Regions from separate parts of the Enterobacter sp. ECC-219 genome, predicted to be linked through region 2. Evidence: predicted binding sites of a transcription regulator. Region 2 holds the regulator's gene; each other region holds the start of a gene.
The links. The regulator LexA, encoded in region 2, represses DNA repair genes until DNA is damaged. The targets are predictions, from matches to a motif close to TNCTGTATGTACATACAGNA.

Region 1 (6,339 bases), 2.1 Mb from region 2:
GCGCTGATTGGCGGTCTGATCTTTATTTTCTCGACCTATTTCCTGCAGCTGTACTTCCCGGATATCTCTCGCTTCAAGGATCCGGATGCATCTCAGCCGGAAATTATGCTGTATGTGGCGGGTAAAGCGTTCCAGGTCGGCGCGCTGATCTTCTCCACCATCACCGTACTGGCGTCCGGTATGGCCGCGCATGCAGGCGTTGCGCGTCTAATGTACGTAATGGGCCGCGATGGCGTATTCCCGAAAAGCTTCTTCGGTTATGTTCATCCAACATGGCGTACCCCGGCGATGAACATCATCCTGGTCGGTGCTATTGCGCTGCTGGCGATTAACTTTGACCTGGTGATGGCTACGGCGCTGATTAACTTCGGTGCGCTGGTGGCGTTCACCTTTGTTAACCTGTCGGTTATCTCTCAGTTCTGGATCCGTGAAAAGCGTAACAAGACGCTGAAAGATCACTTCCAGTATCTGTTCCTGCCGATGTGCGGTGCCCTGACCGTGGGCGCGCTGTGGGTTAACCTGGAAGAGAGTTCAATGGTGCTTGGCCTGATTTGGGCTGGTATCGGTCTGGTTTACCTGGCTTGCGTCACGAAGAGCTTCCGTAACCCGGTTCCTCAGTACGAAGACGTCGCGTAAGCGCAGCGCCAACGGGCGAAAAAAACCGGAGTTCAAAGGCTCCGGTTTTTTTATATCTGAATTTCACACTATCTCTTGCGCGTACTGGAACAACGCTTTCAGCAGCGTCTGCTTCTCTGTATTCCCTTCGTACTGGCCGTAAAGCATCTCCAGCTCCTGCGCGTAGCTGTGCAGATATTCTGGCGTAAACACGTTACGACGATGCTGCAGCCAGCGAGCCTGTTCAGCCTCGTCCAGCGTGCCGGGATAGTTGCGCGCCCGGTAATTAAACATCAGCTTTTCGATGCGCTTATCGGCGAAGGTGATGTCCAGCGCCGGTAAATTACGCGGCTCGGTTTTCAGAACAATATTCATGGCTGCACGGTCGGCATCACTGAAGAAGCCGTTGTAGAGCTGGGCGTCTACGTTTTCGGACGGCACGAACGGCTCCGCCTCGGCAAAAATAGCGACCACTTTCTCGCGCACCTGTGGGTTATCGCGCAGCACTTTCAGATTATCCAGACAGTGCTGACGGTTGATGCTTAGCCTGTCGGCGTCTTCCGGGCGCAGCGTGTTCGCCTGCGCCAGTACAGGACATTTATTGATATGCACCAGTTTGACCGGCACCGCAGGCAGAGCGCCGAGTTCATTTTTCGGGGTGTAAAGCCGTTCGCGCAGGGTATCGCTGTCAAGCTCCAGCAGCGGCGAAATATCCCCCGCCAAATCCACCATGATGACCGCATTTCGGTTATCCGGGTGCCAGGCCAGCGGGGCAACCCAGCTGGTATTGCCGCGCCATGCGCCAAACATGCCGGAGATATGCACCAGGGGCTTCATCTGCGGTACGTCGATAAGGGTCATGAGCTTCTGCTTGCCGCGGTGGCTAAGCAGATATTCAAACAGCCGGGGCTGCGCGGTTTTCACCAGCTTCGCCATGGCAATGGTGGCATAGACATCCGCCATCGCATCGTGGGCATTACTGTGCTCGATGCCGTTGGCGCGCGTCAGGTGCTCCAGCCGGAAGCTCGTCAGCCCTTCCTCATTTTCCGGCCAGTTAATGCCTTCAGGACGCAGGGCATAACAGGCGCGCATAATGTCGAGCAGATCCCAGCGTGAATTGCGGTTCTGCCAGCTCCAGGCGTACGGATCGTAGAAGTTTCGATAGAAGATGTTGCGCGTCACTTCATCGTCAAAACGGATGTTGTTGTAGCCAACCACGCAGGTATTGGGAACGGTAAACAGATCGTGGATGCGGCGGGCGAACTCTGCTTCGTTAACGCCTTTTTCCCGGGCTTCCTGCGGTGTGATCCCGGTGACCATCACCGCGCCGGGCTGCGGCAGGTAGTCATCAGCCGGTTTGCAGTAAAAGACCTCGGGCTCGCCAATGATGTTGAATTCGTCGTCGGTACGGATGGCGGCAAACTGCGCCGGTCTGTCCAGCGCCGGATGCGTGCCAAAGGTTTCGTAGTCGTGGAATAAAAAAGTCGGGCGTGCGGCAGAGTCAGACACCAGTAATACCATCCTGTTAAAAAATGACGCCACTATGGTAAACGATCGCGCGGGTCAGACCGAATAAAAAGCGCCGGCATGGCGTAAATTTGCGAGGGAACTTCAGCGGAAAACCTGCGTTCTGTCACATTTTTTTGCAATTAAGCCAGGTAACGACATCAGAACTCCCGTAAAAAGGTCATCGATTTTTAATGACCTGAGGATATACCGTTGAAACGCCGTCTGTTTATTGCTGTTTCTTTACTCGCTTCGAGTGTCTCATCTGCTTTTGCGGCTGAGCCACTGGATTTTTCGCCGCAGCCTCCAGCCATTCAGGCGGGATCCTGGGTGCTGATGGACTACACGACTGGTCAAATTTTAACGGCGGGCAACGAACATCAACAACGTAATCCGGCGAGCCTCACTAAGCTAATGACGGGCTATGTAGTCGATCGGGCCATTGACAGCCACCGTATTACGCCGGATGACATTGTTACCGTAGGGCGTGACGCGTGGGCCAAAGGCAACCCGGTTTTTGACGGCTCGTCGCTGATGTTCCTGAAAGAGGGCGATCGCGTCTCCGTGCGTGACTTAAGCCGCGGTCTGATTGTCGATTCCGGCAACGATGCCTGCGTGGCGCTGGCCGACCACGTGGCGGGCGGGCAGCCGCAGTTTGTGAAGATGATGAACGACTACGTGCAAAAGCTGAACCTGCGCGATACGCACTTTGAAACCGTCCACGGGCTGGATGCGCCAGGGCAGCACAGTTCCGCTTACGATCTGGCCGTGCTCTCCCGGGCTATCATTCACGGTGAGCCTGATTTTTACCATATGTACAGCGAAAAGAGCCTCACCTGGAACGGGATCACTCAGCAGAACCGTAACGGCCTGCTGTGGGATAAAACCATGAACGTGGACGGCCTGAAAACGGGGCACACCTCGGGCGCGGGCTTTAACCTGATTGCGTCTGCCGTTGACGGACAGCGTCGTTTAATCGCGGTGGTGATGGGGGCCGACAGCCCCAAAGGGCGCGAAGACCAGGCGCGTAAGCTTCTGCACTGGGGACAGCAGAACTTCGATACGGTGCAGATCCTGCATAATGGTAAAAAAGTGGGGACAGAGCGTATCTGGTACGGCGATAAAGAACAGATAAATCTGGGGACGGATCAGGACTTCTGGCTGGCGTTACCGAAAGCGGAAGTGCAGAACATCAAGGCTAAATACGTTCTGGATAAAAAAGAGCTGGAAGCGCCGATTGCCGCGCATCAGCGGGTCGGGGAGATCCAGCTCTACGATCGCGACAAGGTTGTGGCGCACTGGCCGTTAGTCACTCTGGAAGCCGTTGATAAGGGAGGCGTATTCTCACGCCTGAGCGATTATCTGCACCACACGCTTTAACCGCTGATGGGCAGACTGGCAGGGTTGCGAGTCTGCTCACATAATAAACACTCCTCGTTTGCCGATAATAGTAATCCAGCTTTATAGTGTATAAATATACAGTAATAAACGGAGGCAGCATGGACTACAGCATCAAGCAGCAACAGAAACGTAAGATTGCGGGTTTTCATCTTGTTGGGCCGTGGGAAAAAACGGTTAAGCAGGGCTTTGAACAGCTGGTTATGTGGGTGGACGGGCGTCACATTGAGCCGCTGGAGTGGGTTGCGGTCTACTACGATAACCCCGATGAGGTCCCGGCAGAAAAACTGCGCTGCGATACGGCCGTTACGGTACCGGATGATTTCGTTATCCCGGAAAACAGCGAAGGCGTCATGATGACGGAAATCGCTGGCGGGGATTACGCCGTGGCGACGGCGCGCGTGGAAAACTACGACTTTGCGACGCCGTGGTATCAGTTCTTCAATTCTTTATTGCAGGACAGTAAATACCAGATGGCGCTCAAACCCTGCTTCGAACGCTATCTTAACGACGGCAATGCGGACGGCTATTGGGACATTGAAATGTATATCGCGGTAGAGCACAAAACGGTTTAAGCCTGCAATATGAAGGGTTTTTCAGCCGGGTGCGATCCGCCCGGCTGAAAACACAGTACAATTGTGATTTGCCGTGTTGCTGGAGAGCGGGTGTGCGTCCCGACAAATCATTAACCCCATTTGAAATTCGCTTGTACAAACATTACCGCGTGGTGCACGGGAGTCGCATCGCGCTGGCTTTCGTATTGACCTTTGTACTGGTCCGGTTGCTGGATGTACCGGAGGGAACGTGGCCACTGATCACGCTGGTGGTGGTGATGGGGCCTATCTCATTCTGGGGGAACGTTGTTCCTCGCGCCTTCGAGCGGATAGGCGGTACCGTTCTTGGATCTGCCCTGGGGCTTATTGCCCTGAAGCTGGAACTCATCTCCTTTCCCGTGATGCTGGCGTGGTGCGGTGCTGCCATGTTCCTCTGCGGCTGGCTGGCGTTGGGCAAGCGGCCTTATCAGGCGCTGCTGATTGGTATTACTCTCGCGGTGGTTGTCGGTGCGCCCGCCGGGGATATGACCACGGCGCTGTGGCGAAGCGGGGATGTCATCCTGGGGTCACTGCTGGCCATGCTCTTCACTGGTATCTGGCCGCAGCGTGCTTTTCTGCACTGGCGTATTCAGATGGCTAACTACGTCACCGCCTTTAACCGCGTCTATCAGGCCGGTTTTTCCCCGAATCTGGTTGAGCGTCCCCGGCTGGAAAAACATCTGCAAACGATCCTCAACGACGTGGTTAAAATGCGCGGCCTGATCGCGCCCGCCAGCAAAGAAACCCATATTCAGAAAGCGATTTTCGAAGCCATCCAGACGGTAAGCCGCAATCTGGTCTGCATGCTTGAACTGCAAATCAATGCCCACTGGGCCTCGCGTCCAAGCCATCTGCTGATGCTTAACGCGCAGACCCTCAAAGAGACCCAGCAGATGACGCAGCAAACGCTGTTGACCATCGCTCATGCGCTCTATGAGGGGAACCCGCAGCCGATACTGGCCAACAGCGAGCGGCTGAATGAGATCGTCGCGGAGCTGAAGCAGTTAATCAATGAACGCCAGGGCGATAACGTGGCGGAAACGCCTATTCATGGCTACGTCTGGCTGAGCCTGGAACTGGCGCGGCAGCTTGAGCTGTTATCGCACCTTATTTGCCGCGCGCTGCGCAAATAAAAGGCGTATGTGACGGCTGCTGCTTCGATTCAGCAGCAATTGGGGTTATGATAGCTTTAAACGATATACTCATTGTCATTCGCAGCCGCTGTCAGTAAGGTTATTGTTACAACGGTTGCTTTAACGAATCCGAATCTCACATTATCAGGGGTGTAAAAATGGAAACTACCAAGCCTTCGTTCCAGGATGTTCTGGAATTCGTCCGCCTGTTCCGCCGCAAAAACAAGCTGCAGCGTGAAATCCAGGACGTTGAGAAGAAGATCCGTGACAACCAGAAACGTGTTCTGCTGCTCGATAACCTGAGCGACTACATCAAGCCAGGCATGAGCGTTGAAGCTATTCAGGGCATCATCGCCAGCATGAAGAGCGACTATGAAGACCGCGTTGATGACTACATCATCAAAAACGCTGAGCTGTCCAAAGAGCGTCGTGACATCTCCAAGAAGCTGAAAGTGATGGGCGAAATTAAAAACGCCGAAGCAAAAAGCGAGTAATCGCAGCGAATAGTGAAAAAGGCTCTCTGGTGACAGAGAGCCTTTTTTTATGATTCAGAGCGCGGCTGTAGCTGATAAATCCAGGCCTTAACCAGCCCACCTTTAAGGGTGGTCACTGTGACCTCAACCCGGTCATAGCCGTCTTCAAATTCATCCAGCATCTGCCAGTGTGCGGGAAGGTTATCAGAGATAAACAGATAGCCTTCGACACGCGGTCCATCGGGGTGGAGGATAATCCCCGGGAAGTCCGCCGCCGCACCCCAGCCGCGTTCGTAAAACGTACCGGATACGGAACCGGCCAGCCATTCCCCGCCGATGTTTTCAAGAATATGCGCATTAGCGTGGCCCGGGCGCAGTGTGCCGTAGACAAACAGAGCGTTCATTTTCCTTTATCCGCAAAGCAAAAAGCCTGCTTTAAAAGCAGGCTTTTTAAATTTGGCTCCTCTGACTGGACTCGAACCAGTGACATACGGATTAACAGTCCGCCGTTCTACCGACTGAACTACAGAGGAATCGTTGTGGAGGCTTATCTTAGCGGCGAAAAAACTTTTGTCAAACCTGATCTTAGGGAAAATCGACTGATTGCTGATTCTGTCGTCA
Region 2 (6,339 bases):
ATCGTTCGGTCACAGCCGCGCGCACTACGCGATTGGCCTGGCCGGTCTGATTTGCGCGCTGCCCCTGTTCTTTGAAGTGGCCGTTGTGCTGCTCATCAGCGTCGCGTTTTCTATGGCGCGCCATACCGGCACTAACCTCGTCAAGCTGGTCATTCCGCTGTTTGCGGGCGTGGCGGCAGCCGCAGCGTTTCTGCTGCCTGGGCCTGCGCCGATGCTGTTGGCGTCCCAGATGCACGCTGACTTTGGCTGGATGATCCTGATTGGCCTGTGCGCGGCAATCCCGGGGATGATTATTGCCGGCCCGCTGTGGGGTAACTTCATCAGCCGCTACGTTGAGCTACACATTCCTGATGACATCACCGAGCCGCACCTGGGCGAGGGCAAAATGCCGTCCTTCGGCTTCAGCCTGTCGCTGATCCTGCTCCCGCTGGTTCTCGTGGGTCTGAAAACCATCGCCGCACGCTTTGTGCCGGTGGGCTCCAGCGCCTACGAATGGTTTGAGTTCATCGGTCACCCGTTCACGGCGATCCTGGTGGCCTGTCTGGTGGCGATTTACGGCCTGGCGATGCGCCAGGGGATGCCAAAAGACCGCGTGATGGAGATCTGCGGTGCGGCGCTGCAGCCTGCGGGTATCATCCTGCTGGTGATCGGTGCGGGCGGCGTGTTCAAGCAGGTGCTGGTCGATTCCGGCGTGGGTCCGGCTCTGGGAGAAGCGCTGACCGGGATGGGGCTGCCGATTGCGGTAACCTGCTTCGTGCTGGCTGCGGCGGTGCGTATCATTCAGGGTTCTGCAACCGTGGCGTGCTTAACCGCCGTAGGTCTGGTGATGCCGGTAATTGAACAGCTCAACTACTCGGGTGCGCAGATGGCTGCGCTGTCTATCTGTATCGCGGGTGGTTCGATTGTGGTCTCGCACGTTAACGACGCGGGCTTCTGGCTGTTCGGTAAGTTTACCGGCGCGACCGAAGCGCAAACCCTGAAAACCTGGACGCTGATGGAAACCATTCTCGGCACGACGGGTGCGATTGTCGGGATGATTGCCTTCACGCTGCTAAGCTGAATGCGGTGATTTAACAAGCAAAAATAAGGCCCGGTAGCGTTAACGCTTACCGGGCCTTTTATTATGCAGAACGCCAGGCCGGGTCAGGTGAAACCACTACCCGGCTTTTTAACATCACTCGCCCTGCGTGGCGCTCTCAATCGTCAGGCGCACGTCCGAGGTAATCAGCTCAGCCAGCATCTGGTAAACCTTCAGCGTCTCTTCCGGCTCGGCATCGCCCGTATCGCTGATGAAGCCTTCGTCACGCAGCGTCAGCACCAGGGAGCTAAAGACCGCTTTGTCGAAGAATTCAGGGGCGTTAATGCCGTGCAGAACGGACAGGCGCTGTGCCAGTGTCCGGCTCTCTTTCTCCAGCGTGCCACGGTTGATCGACGGGTTCGCGCTCAGCAGCCAGAACGTAATGGCGTAGCGCTGGAGCGTTTCACGCGCACCGGCCGCCAGCAGTTGCAGGGTACGGGAGCGTGACGGATTGATGTGCAGTTCGTCGTTTGCAACGGTAATCAGCCCCTGACGGCGCAGCTCTTCCGTCAGTTTATCCAGCTCAACGGCCAGTTCTTCCTTGCTCCAGCGCAGGAACAGCTCCGCTTTCAGCATCGGGTAGAGCGTCTCAACGTGGCGCAACAGCTCCTGGCGTGAGATGCGGCGATGCTGGGTGATAATGGCCGCCATGAGCGACGGCAGCATCAGCATATGAGCGATGTTGTTGCGGTAGTACGTCATCAGTACCGCCTGCTCGCGCGGCAGAATGATGATATCGCCGATGGTGTCTTTCTCGACTTCAAACTTGTTCATCTGCAGCGCGTGATCGATAAGCTCGCTGGCGGTAGCAGAAGGGGCCGTCGAATCAGCCGAGTACGGCACGTTGCGCATCATGTCCAGGTAGCAGTCCAGCTGCTCTGTGAGCTGTTCACGAGTCAGGGAGCGCTGACGGGAAGCCAGCAGCGCCGTACAGCACAGGTTCATGGCATTGGCTGCACCGGCGTTGTTAATCCGCACCATCAGCTCGGACGCGATACCGTTCACCGTTGGCGTCAGCCAGGCCGGACGAACCGCTTCAATAGGATCGATAGACTCGCGCCACTCCGGAACATGATGGTTCAGATACGTCATCAGCGGCATCGGTTCGCCAAAGTTTACGTAGCCCTGACCCAGATTGCGTAACTTGCTCAGGCCGCGCAGCATCTGCGGCAGGCTCTCTTTCTCTTTGGTCGCACCACGCAGCTCTTTGGCGTACGTGCCCACTTCCATCACGTGCTCATAGCCAATGTAAATTGGCACCAGCGTGATCGGACGGGTTCCTCCGCGCAGCATCGCCTGAATGGTCATCGAGAGCGTGCCGGTCTTCGGATCGAGCAGGCGACCGGTACGGGAACGACCGCCCTCCACGAAGTACTCCACTGAATAGCCGCGGCTGAACAGCTCGCCGAGATACTCGCGGAACACGGTGGAGTAGAGCTTGTTGCCCTTGAAGGTACGACGAATAAAGAACGCACCCAGACGGCGGAAAATCGGGCCTGCTGGCCAGAAGTTCAGGTTAATACCAGCGGCAATGTGCGGCGGTACCAGCCCCTGGTGATAGAGCACGTAGGAGAGAAGCAGATAGTCCATGTGGCTGCGGTGGCAGGGGACATAGACAATCTCATGGCCATCGTGCGCCAACTGCCGCACACGTTCGGCGTTATGAACGTTGATGCCCTGATACAGGCGGTTCCAGGTAAAGCCGAGAATACGATCGGACAGGCGAATCATCTCGTAAGAGAAGTTCGCTGCGATCTCCTCCATCAGCGCAATGGCGTTCTGCTGGGCTTTCTCATGCGAAATTTTCTTGCTGCGCGCTTCGTCTTCAACGGCGCGGGCAATCGCTTTAGAGGCCAGCAGCTTGTTGAACAGGTCCTGACGCGCCGGGAGGCGCGGCCCTACAGCAGCCAGGCGCTGACGGGCGAAGTGCATACGCGCCACGCGCGCCAGTTTTTGCGCGATGATCTTGTCAGTGCCGTGCTCGTCCGCCATCCGGCGAAGGGAGACGGAAGGGGAGAATCGCACAAAGCTGTCGCGTCCCAGCCAGGAGACCGCGAAGAACTTCTGAATGCCGTTAAGCATGCGCAGCGGTGGGTTCTCTTCACCTTTTTCGCGGCCCGGGCGGCGACCAAACATTACCGATACCGGCACCATCTGCACATCCAGGTCAGGATTGCTGCGGTGCAGGTCGAGATAGTCGTGGAACAGCTTGATGGACTCTTCTTTCGGCGTGTAATAGGTAAACACGCGCGGCCCGCCGTGGATGAACACGTAGCGCGGCAGCAAAGTGCCGTCAACTTCCAGCGGTTCAAGCGGGTCGGGTAAATCATGCGCCAGACACTGGGCGCGAAGCGTCAGCAGGTCTGCCTTCGAGTTATAAGGCAAAACGTACATAATAGGGCGCGACGTATCGAGCCCCAGTTCCAGCGCGGGTTCTGCTGGGATAGACTTGCTTTTTACCAGGATGCTTAATGGTAAATTAAGTAATTTGTAGTAAATTCGTGGCCAGCCGGACATAAACGATGTAAAGCCTCTGGTTAATAATGCAATTGCGGCGCAAGGATAACAGAAAGCGCGCAAAATTTCTGTTGTTACCCGTCATACTTCAGGCGGCAGCGAAACGCGCTGCTGCTCCTGTTACTGACGCTCTTTTTTAAAAAAGGTTCTTTTAATGGCCAATAATACCACTGGGTTAACGCGTATCATCAAAGCCGCTGGCTATTCATGGAAAGGTTTCCGTGCCGCGTGGGTTAATGAAGCTGCTTTTCGCCAGGAAGGTGTCGCCGCTATCGTCGCGGTTATCATCGCCTGTTTCCTTGATGTAGATGCTATTACCCGCGTGCTTCTCATCGGTTCCGTACTTCTGGTGATGATAGTGGAAATTCTCAATAGCGCTATTGAGGCCGTTGTTGACCGGATCGGCTCAGATTTCCACGAGCTTTCTGGCCGGGCGAAAGATATGGGCTCTGCCGCTGTGCTGCTGGCAATTATCACTGCAGCCATTACCTGGGTCACGCTGCTTTGGTCACATTTCCGATGAGCCTCGAGGAATAATTAAGTCCCTGGTTTTTTGTGCAGTTTTTGGTTCCAAAATCGCCTTTGACTGTATATACTCACAGCATAACTGTATATACACCCAGGGGGCGGAATGAAAGCATTAACGACCAGGCAGCAAGAGGTGTTTGATCTCATTCGGGATCATATCGGCCAGACGGGTATGCCACCCACGCGTGCGGAAATCGCGCAGCGTCTGGGCTTCCGTTCTCCGAATGCTGCCGAGGAACACCTGAAAGCGCTGGCGCGTAAGGGTGTAATTGAGATTGTGTCAGGCGCGTCGCGCGGTATCCGCCTGCTGGTGGAAGAAGAGACGGGCATTCCTCTGATAGGCCGCGTTGCCGCAGGTGAACCGCTGCTGGCACAACAGCATATAGAAGGCCACTACCAGGTCGATCCTGGTATGTTCAAGCCGAGCGCTGATTTCCTGCTGCGCGTTAGCGGGATGTCGATGAAAGACATCGGCATTCTTGATGGCGACCTGCTGGCCGTTCACAAAACGCAGGATGTGCGGAACGGCCAGGTGGTGGTTGCGCGCATTGATGACGAAGTGACCGTTAAGCGCCTGAAAAAACAGGGTAACACCGTCCAGCTGTTGCCTGAAAACAACGAGTTCACCCCGATTGTGGTCGACCTCCGCGAACAGAGCTTCTCTATTGAAGGTCTGGCAGTAGGCGTGATTCGCAACGGCGAATGGCTGTAATCTCTTCCTGACAGGCTACGCTTTCGCTGTAGCCTGCTTCGTCTTCCATTCCCGGTATTTCCCATGTCACTGCTGACGGCTTCAGATAAGGCATTGTGGCGTCTTGCCCTGCCGATGATTTTCTCCAATATCACCGTGCCCTTGCTGGGTCTGGTCGACACGGCCGTTATTGGTCATCTCGATTCCCCTGTTTATCTTGGCGGCGTGGCGATTGGGGCGACGGCAACCAGCTTCCTGTTTATGCTGCTGCTCTTTTTACGTATGAGTACTACCGGGCTCACGGCACAGGCGTACGGTGCGAAAGACCCGTTACGTCTGGCGCGTGCGCTGGTGCAGCCGCTGATCCTGGCGCTGGGGGCGGGAATGTTGATTGTTTTACTACGCACGCCCCTGATCGACCTTGCACTCCAGGTCGTTGGCGGCAGCGAGGCGGTACTGGAGCAGGCGCGTCGCTTCCTGGAAATTCGCTGGCTTAGCGCGCCCGCTTCGCTGGCAAACCTGGTTCTGCTGGGTTGGTTACTGGGCGTGCAATATGCCCGTGCGCCAGTGATTTTGCTGGTCGCGGGAAACCTTCTCAACATTGTGCTCGATCTCTGGCTGGTGATGGGCCTGCATATGGACGTACGCGGGGCGGCACTGGCGACGGCGATTGCAGAATACGGGACCTTTTTCATTGGCTTGTGGATGGTCTGGCGCGTGCTGGCGATGCGCGGGATCTCCCTTGCGCTGCTCAAAACAGCATGGCGCGGCAATATCCGCAGGCTGCTGGCGCTCAACCGTGACATCATGCTGCGTTCGCTGCTGCTTCAGATCTGTTTCGGCGCTCTGACGGTCTTTGGGGCTCGACTGGGGCCAGAAATCGTTGCGGTGAATGCAGTCCTGATGACATTGCTGACGTTCACCGCCTACGCGCTGGACGGCTTCGCCTATGCCGTTGAGGCGCATTCCGGGCAGGCGTACGGCGCGCGGGAAAGTGGGCAGCTTCGGAATGTCTGGCGTGCGGCCTGCCGCCAGTCGGGCCTGGTCGCGCTGGCATTCGCACTGATTTACGCCTGTTTTGGCCGTGACATTATTGCATTGCTCACTTCGTTACCGGCTTTACGCGAACTGGCGGACCGCTACATCGTCTGGCAGGTTATTTTGCCGGTAGTAGGTGTCTGGTGCTATCTGCTGGACGGCATGTTTATCGGCGCGACGCGCGGGGCGGAAATGCGCAACAGTATGGCGGTCGCGGCGGCGGGGTTTGGTCTGACGCTGCTGACGCTACCCTGGCTGGGTAATCACGGTTTGTGGCTGGCGCTTGCGGTCTTCCTCTCTCTGCGCGGCCTGTCGCTTGCCTTTATCTGGCACCGTCACTGGCAAAATAATACCTGGCTTCCCTCCCGCCATGATATATCGTGACGGTTAAAGATTCCGAATATGAAACCAACCGCCGAATCCTTAACTACAATAATTATCACGTCCAGCAGAAAAGAACGTAACGGACGTTACGACCCGACGCTTA
Region 3 (6,339 bases), 1.9 Mb from region 2:
AAATCCCCCGGCGTCCAGGCTTGCACCTGGACGCCCAGATTTATCAGGGAATAATCCGCGCCGCTCTCAACTGCGCGAACAGGCTGAAAAACATCTCATCCGTCGCCTGCATCCGCGTGAAGCCCGACCGCCGCAGCTTGCTCCCGTCACCAAACATGTCGTAGTTCCAGCTGAAGACGAAATCGGCAAACTGCCCATCGCTCAGCTGCAAAATATCCGCTTCCACCAGCCCTTCCCCGGCAAGATCGCGCCATACGCCGCGATAGTCCGTAAACAGCTGGTGAAACGACAACCTCACCGGCGGCGCAGAGTCCAGTTCAAACCAGCGGGCAATGCGCGGCCACAGCTCGCTCCAGCGCCAGATATCGCCATTATTCACGTTGAACGCCTGATTCTGTGCCGCCGGTGACGTAGCCGCCCACAGCGTGGCCTCCGCCAGCAGTCCGGCATCGGTGTAATCCACAATGCTGTGCCAGGTCTGTTCCGAACCGGGAAAACGCAGTGGTAACCCCAGCGCCTTACACAAAGAGGCATACAGAGCGATACTCAGCGCAAGGTTCATGGTATTACCGGGCACCGCACTGCCCACCACGCCCGGCCGAATGGCATTCCAGTGCCAGCGTTTCCCCTGCTGAAACTGGCTGAGCCACGCGAGCTGCGCGGCGTTAAATTCGGCACCGGGCACGCCAGGATCGCTTTCGCGAGCCGGAGTTTTAAACGGCCCCAGGTGTGCGCCATACACTTTGTAACCCTGCATCAGGCTGACCGTCTGCAAAGGTGCCGTTTTTTCGAGGGTGCTGACCAGGTTACGCAGCATAGTGACGTTCGGCTCAACCATCTCTGTCCAGTTCGCGGCGTTCACCCAGGCGCTGTAAAAGAGATGGGTAACCCTGCTCAGCGATTGCAGCGCCCGCGCGCTGTCCTTAGCATCCAGCAAATCGACGTTCACCACTGGAATACCGTCAGGATGGGATAACGCCTGACGGCTCAGGCCGATCGCTTCCCATCCATTGTGCAGAAGCGTTTTAACAAGCTGTCTGCCGACAATTCCGCTCGCGCCCGCGACCAGGGCGACATTTTGTTGCTGCATCTTATCCATCGTGTTTCTCCAGAAAGGGTGACAGATGCAGTGTCATATATTATTTTTTTAGTGAATATCCCCTCCATCCGATAGCACTTATCAGAAAAACCATTAAATGAATAATAAGCTCAACGCCATTTCCACCTTTCTTTGCGTCGCGGACGCAGGCTCTTTTTCTGCCGCAGCCCGTCGGAGCGGGATGAAGCAGTCCGCCGTCAGCCAGCAGATCGCCGCCCTTGAACAAGAACTGGGCGTGGTGTTACTGCACCGAACAACGCGTGCAATGAAGCTGACCGAACAGGGAGAACGTTACCGCCGCGACATGCAGCTGCTGCTGGACGCCATGCGGGAAGCGGAGGGACGGCTGGCGCCGGTCGATCATCAATTTCAGGGAAGCGTTCATGTCCAGCTGCCGAGCGGCCTGGGGCAGATCGTCTTGCCACATCTACTGGAGCTGCAGCGCCTGCATCCAGAATTACATCTCAGGCTTTCTCTTGATGACCGCCTTGCAGACCTGGTGACGGAGGGCGTGGACGTCGCGATTAGGCTGGGCAGTGAGCCCCCGCAGGCGCATGCGGCCCGCGTGCTGGCGCGTATTGAAAGCGCGCTGTTCGCCGCCCCCGGCTTTCAGGCGGTGCACGACGTTAGCGAGCTGACCACGCTGCCCCACGTGCGCTTTAGCGGCATCCCGCTGGATGCCCCCCTGCGGCTCATCACGGATGAAAAAGCGATCGAAGTAAAAGTGAATACCGTTTTCCGCGCCAACACCAGCGACGCGCTGCTACGGGCGCTGGAGGCAGGCATCGGTATCGGCGGTATGCAGCGACCGCTTGCGGCCAGGGCGCTGAAAACCGGCACGCTGGTGCCGGTATTGCCCGACTGGCGGTTGCCCGATCGCGTCCTCTATGCCGTCTATCCTGACGCCCGCTTTATTCCGCAACGCGTGCGAAGCGTCGTCGGCGTGATTGAGCAATTGCTGATTGAGATCGCAGAGCACGCCCCCGCAAAATAACCGCATCCTACCGCGCCACCGGTAAATCCGCGTACCGCGTCGTATAAGCCGGCGACAGCATCTCACGCTTCATCGCCCAGGATTTCTCAATTCCCTGCCCGGCAAACCATATCTTCCCTTTGCCGGAGTGATTCAGGCTGTCGATCGTCTCCATCAGCGCCGCGCTGTTGGCGCTCGGGCGGTTATCGTCAAACAAGTTAAGCTGAGCGACGCCGCTGCTGAAAAAGTCCGCCAGCATGACCCCGGCTTTCATATAGCGATACCCGTCAAGCCAGATACGCCCCAGCGCCTCCGTGGCGGCGCGGATGATATCGCGCGAGTCATTGGTGGGCGTCATCAGGGTGACGGAAGCCTGATTGCCGTAATAAATTTCGTTGTCCGCGTGCGGGCTGGTGCGTACAAACACGCTGATAAAACGACAGTATTGATGCTCGCCGCGCAGTTTCTCTGCTGCGCGTTCCGCATAGGCGCAAATGGCCTGGTGCATCTCCTCGTACTGCGTAATACGGTGTCCAAACGAGCGGCTACAGATAATTTGCTGCTTCGTAGGGGTAAACTCTTCCAGATCGAGGCAGGGCTCACCGCGAAGCTCGCGTGCCGTGCGCTCCATAACCACGTTAAAATGTTTGCGGATGACCCAGGATGACGCTTCCGCCAGCTCCAGCGCCGTGGTAATCCCCATCGCGTTGAGCTTTTTCGTGATGCGTCGTCCTACTCCCCACACCTCCTCCACCGGAACCTTTGCCAGCAGCTTACGCTGCCGTTCACGATCCGAGAGATCGACCACGCCCCCGGTGGCTGACCACCGCTTCGCCGCATAGTTGGCCAGCTTCGCCAGCGTTTTGGTCGGCGCAATCCCGACGCCAACGGTTAAGCCTGTGTTTTTGAAGACCTGCGTACGCATCTGATGACCGAATGCTTCCAGCGACAGGCAGTTGCTGACACCCGAAACGTTCACAAATGCTTCATCAATGGAGTAGATCTCAATGGCCGGCGCGAGATCGGTCAGCGTTTGCATCACCCGGCTGCTGAGGTCGGCATACAGCGCATAGTTCGAGCTAAAGACGTAAACCCGCGACGGATAACCCTTCTCTTTGAATTTAAAATAGGGTTCCCCCATTTTTATGCCGAACTGCTTTGCCTCTCGCGACAGCGAAATAATGCAGCCGTCGTTATTGGACACCACCACGATGGGTTTACCCACCAGATCGGGGCGAAACACCCTCTCGCAGGAGGCATAGAAACTATTCACATCAACCAGCGCGAACATGTTTATGCGTTTTAAGCGTATGAGTGACGACACCGAAGATTTGCAGCTCCTCTTCGGACTGAAAGGCGATCGGCTGATAGCGGGCATTACGCGGCAACAGTCTCAGAACCGGACGGGTCTGTAGCTCTTTCACCGTGAACTCACCGGCGACCGACGCCACAACGATATCCCCATGTTCAGCATTCAACGAACGGTCGACCACCAGCAGATCGCCGTCGCTAATCCCCGCGTCGATCATGGAGTCCCCGCTCACTTTGATAAAGTAAGTCGCACTGGGGTGCCTGACTGCCAGCCGGTTAAGATCGAGACGATCCTCCACATAATCCTGCGCAGGGCTTGGGAAGCCACAGGCAACGCGCTCAAGATAGAGAGGTAATTCAATAGGTTGTTTTGGATGATAAGAAAAGAGAGTGTCCATAAATGCCTTTCCCGCCAGATACTGTATATAAACACAGTATTACGGATTACGGCACAGGATCAAGGTCATTTCCGACAAAGACCGCAAACGCCTTGAAGTTTGAGCGGATTTAATTCAGCCATCTCTTGTGCGGGCGGTCGCAGATGGGTTAAACGCAAGTCATAAGAAAGTCACAAACAAACACTTTAAAATCACTTAAAGTGAAAAACGAAAGATCACCAAATTACTACACAAACACTATCAATTGACTTTTATATAAGAGTGACGCATATTTTAGGGCACGAATTATCAAGACTTTTGGAGGACGTTTTCTATGCCAGCCCGTGACTATCCCGACAAGCGAGTTGCCCGCGGTTTAGCAAAGGAGGCCGATCTCAGGATGTTGAGCGCCCGCATTGAGCCTGATTTGATGGAATACATCAGAATCACCGCCTTTGAGACGCGTAAAAGCAAGCAGGAGATTGTGGCAGAAGCGTTAGCGCTTCACAGACAGAAAAGTCAATGCGGAGTCTGATCGGGCAAAGTCTGGAAGTGTCCTTCCGGCTTTGCCCATGCCGTGATTAACCCATCAGAGCATTCAGTTTTTCAAGTGCTTCAGGCGGCAATTGCACCTCTCCCGCCGCAAGGTTTTGCCGCAGATGCGCCACGGATGAAGTACCGGGGATCAGCAGGATGTTCGGCGACCGTTGCAACAGCCATGCCAGCGCAACCTGCATCGCCGTTGCGCCCAGGGAATCCGCGACGGCCTGCAGGCCGGTAGACTGCAGTGGCGTAAAGCCTCCCAGTGGGAAGAACGGCACATACGCAATCCCCTGCTGTGCCAGTAAATCTACCAGCGCATCATCGCCGCGGTTCACAATGTTGTACATGTTCTGCACGCAGACGACCTGCACCATCTTCCGCGCTTCCGCCACCTGCGTGGCCGTGACGTTGCTCAGGCCAATGTGGCGCACCAGGCCTTGCTGCTGTAATTCTGCGAGGGTGGAAAGCGGTTCAGCAATCGATCCCTCCGCAGGGCCGTGTGCGCTAAACATGATCCGCAGATTCACCACGTCCAGCACATCCAGCTTCAGATTACGCAGGTTGTCATGCACCGCCTGAGTCAGTTCCTGCGCGGAAAAAGCGGGCAGCCAGGCCCCTTTGTCATCACGGCGGGCGCCGATCTTGGTGACGAGGGTGAGATCGTCCCGGTAAGGATGAAGCGCCTCGCGGATCAGCTGGTTCGTCACATGCGGACCATAAAAATCGCTGGTATCAATATGGTTCACGCCCGCCGCCACGGCTTCGCGCAGCACGTCCAACGCGGCTTGTTTATCCTTCGGCGGGCCAAACACGCCCGGCCCGGCAAGCTGCATCGCCCCGTAGCCCAGTCGTTTAACCGTTCGCGTTCCGAGCGCGTACGTCCCGCTTTTATCAATGCTGCTCATATTAACCTTCCTCATCAAAATGATCCGGATTTACAACAGGTTCCTGACCGAAGCCCTAAGTTAAGCGCGAGTTAAATTAAAGTTTAAATTCTATACGACGATAGTATTGGTGTACCTCTGCATCTTTTCTAACGGACGACCGCTATGCTGAAAAATCTGCACGTGATTACCGGAATTATCTTTGCCCTCACCATATTCTGTCTGCTGCAAGTTGTCACGGGAGGGTTGTTCTACTCTGCCGTCAGCAACGATCGCCATAACTTCCAGAACTCCGGCGTGCTGAATGCCCAGCAGGAAAGCCTGAGCGACAGCGTGAACACGCTGGTGAAAACGCGTGTCACCGTCACCCGCGTGGCAATTCGCTACCTGAAAAACCAGCGCGATCCGGCATCCCTTGCCGCAATTAACAAACTGCTCGGCACCGCAGGCGACTCTCTGGCTAAAGCGGAAACCTATAACAAAGAATGGCAGAAAATGCCGCAGGTTAACGGCCAGAATGCGGCGTTAACCGACGAGATGCAGAAATCCTGGAATCAGATGCATGAAGTGATGCGTTTGTCGATTGAGTATCTGCGTGCCGACAACTATCAGGCCTATGGCGATCTGGACGCTCAGCAGGCTCAGGACGATATGGAAGCGGTCTACAACCGCTGGCGCGCCGAAAACAACACGCTGCTGAAAGCGGCAACCGAAGAGAACCAGAGCAGCTTCACCCAGATGCAGTGGACGCTGGCAGCTATTTTCCTGGCCGTTATTGCCGTTCTGGTGGTGATCTGGCAGGGTTTACAGCACCTGCTGTTAAAACCGCTCAACGCCATCATGAACCATATTCGCGCCATTGCAGGAGGCGACCTGACGCAGAATATCGCCCTCTCTGGCCGCAATGAAATGGGTCAGTTGGCCGCCGGCCTGCATGAGATGCAGCAATCGCTGGTAACCACCGTCAGCGCCGTGCGCGGCAGCACCGATTCCATCTACACCGGCGCGGGTGAAATTGCCGCAGGGAGCAACGATCTCTCCGCCCGCACCGAAGAGCAGGCTGCCTCGCTCGAAGAAACTGCCGCCAGCATGGAAGAGCTGACCGCGACGGTTAAACAGAACTCCGATAACGCCCGTCAGGCGACGTTGCTG

Region 1: sbmC (DNA gyrase inhibitor SbmC) is a predicted target of LexA. The motif match lies at 3,586-3,605, and genes of this name have one in related genera.
Region 3: umuD (translesion error-prone DNA polymerase V autoproteolytic subunit) is a predicted target of LexA. The motif match lies at 3,801-3,820, and genes of this name have one in related genera.

What each region holds. Positions count from the first base shown of each region.
Region 1 covers NZ_CP143680.1:3,911,755-3,918,093, reverse strand. The annotation lists gene plaP (putrescine/proton symporter PlaP) at 1-636, shown strand, start outside; gene sbcB (exodeoxyribonuclease I) at 700-2,136, opposite strand; gene dacD (serine-type D-Ala-D-Ala carboxypeptidase DacD) at 2,335-3,501, shown strand; gene sbmC (DNA gyrase inhibitor SbmC) at 3,621-4,094, shown strand; gene V1603_RS18645 (FUSC family protein) at 4,187-5,245, shown strand; gene V1603_RS18640 (DUF496 family protein) at 5,404-5,739, shown strand; gene V1603_RS18635 (gamma-glutamylcyclotransferase family protein) at 5,787-6,122, opposite strand; tRNA gene V1603_RS18630 (tRNA-Asn) at 6,176-6,251, opposite strand.
Region 2 covers NZ_CP143680.1:975,914-982,252, forward strand. The annotation lists gene gntU (gluconate transporter) at 1-1,060, shown strand, start outside; gene plsB (glycerol-3-phosphate 1-O-acyltransferase PlsB) at 1,175-3,595, opposite strand; gene V1603_RS04525 (diacylglycerol kinase) at 3,750-4,118, shown strand; gene lexA (transcriptional repressor LexA) at 4,227-4,835, shown strand; gene dinF (MATE family efflux transporter DinF) at 4,899-6,236, shown strand.
Region 3 covers NZ_CP143680.1:2,840,745-2,847,083, reverse strand. The annotation lists gene V1603_RS13555 (NAD(P)H-dependent flavin oxidoreductase) at 1-2, shown strand, start outside; gene V1603_RS13550 (SDR family oxidoreductase) at 44-1,099, opposite strand; gene V1603_RS13545 (LysR family transcriptional regulator) at 1,197-2,093, shown strand; gene umuC (translesion error-prone DNA polymerase V subunit UmuC) at 2,101-3,363, opposite strand; gene umuD (translesion error-prone DNA polymerase V autoproteolytic subunit) at 3,347-3,781, opposite strand; gene V1603_RS13530 (hypothetical protein) at 4,095-4,295, shown strand; gene V1603_RS13525 (aldo/keto reductase family oxidoreductase) at 4,342-5,208, opposite strand; gene V1603_RS13520 (methyl-accepting chemotaxis protein) at 5,353-6,339, shown strand, end outside.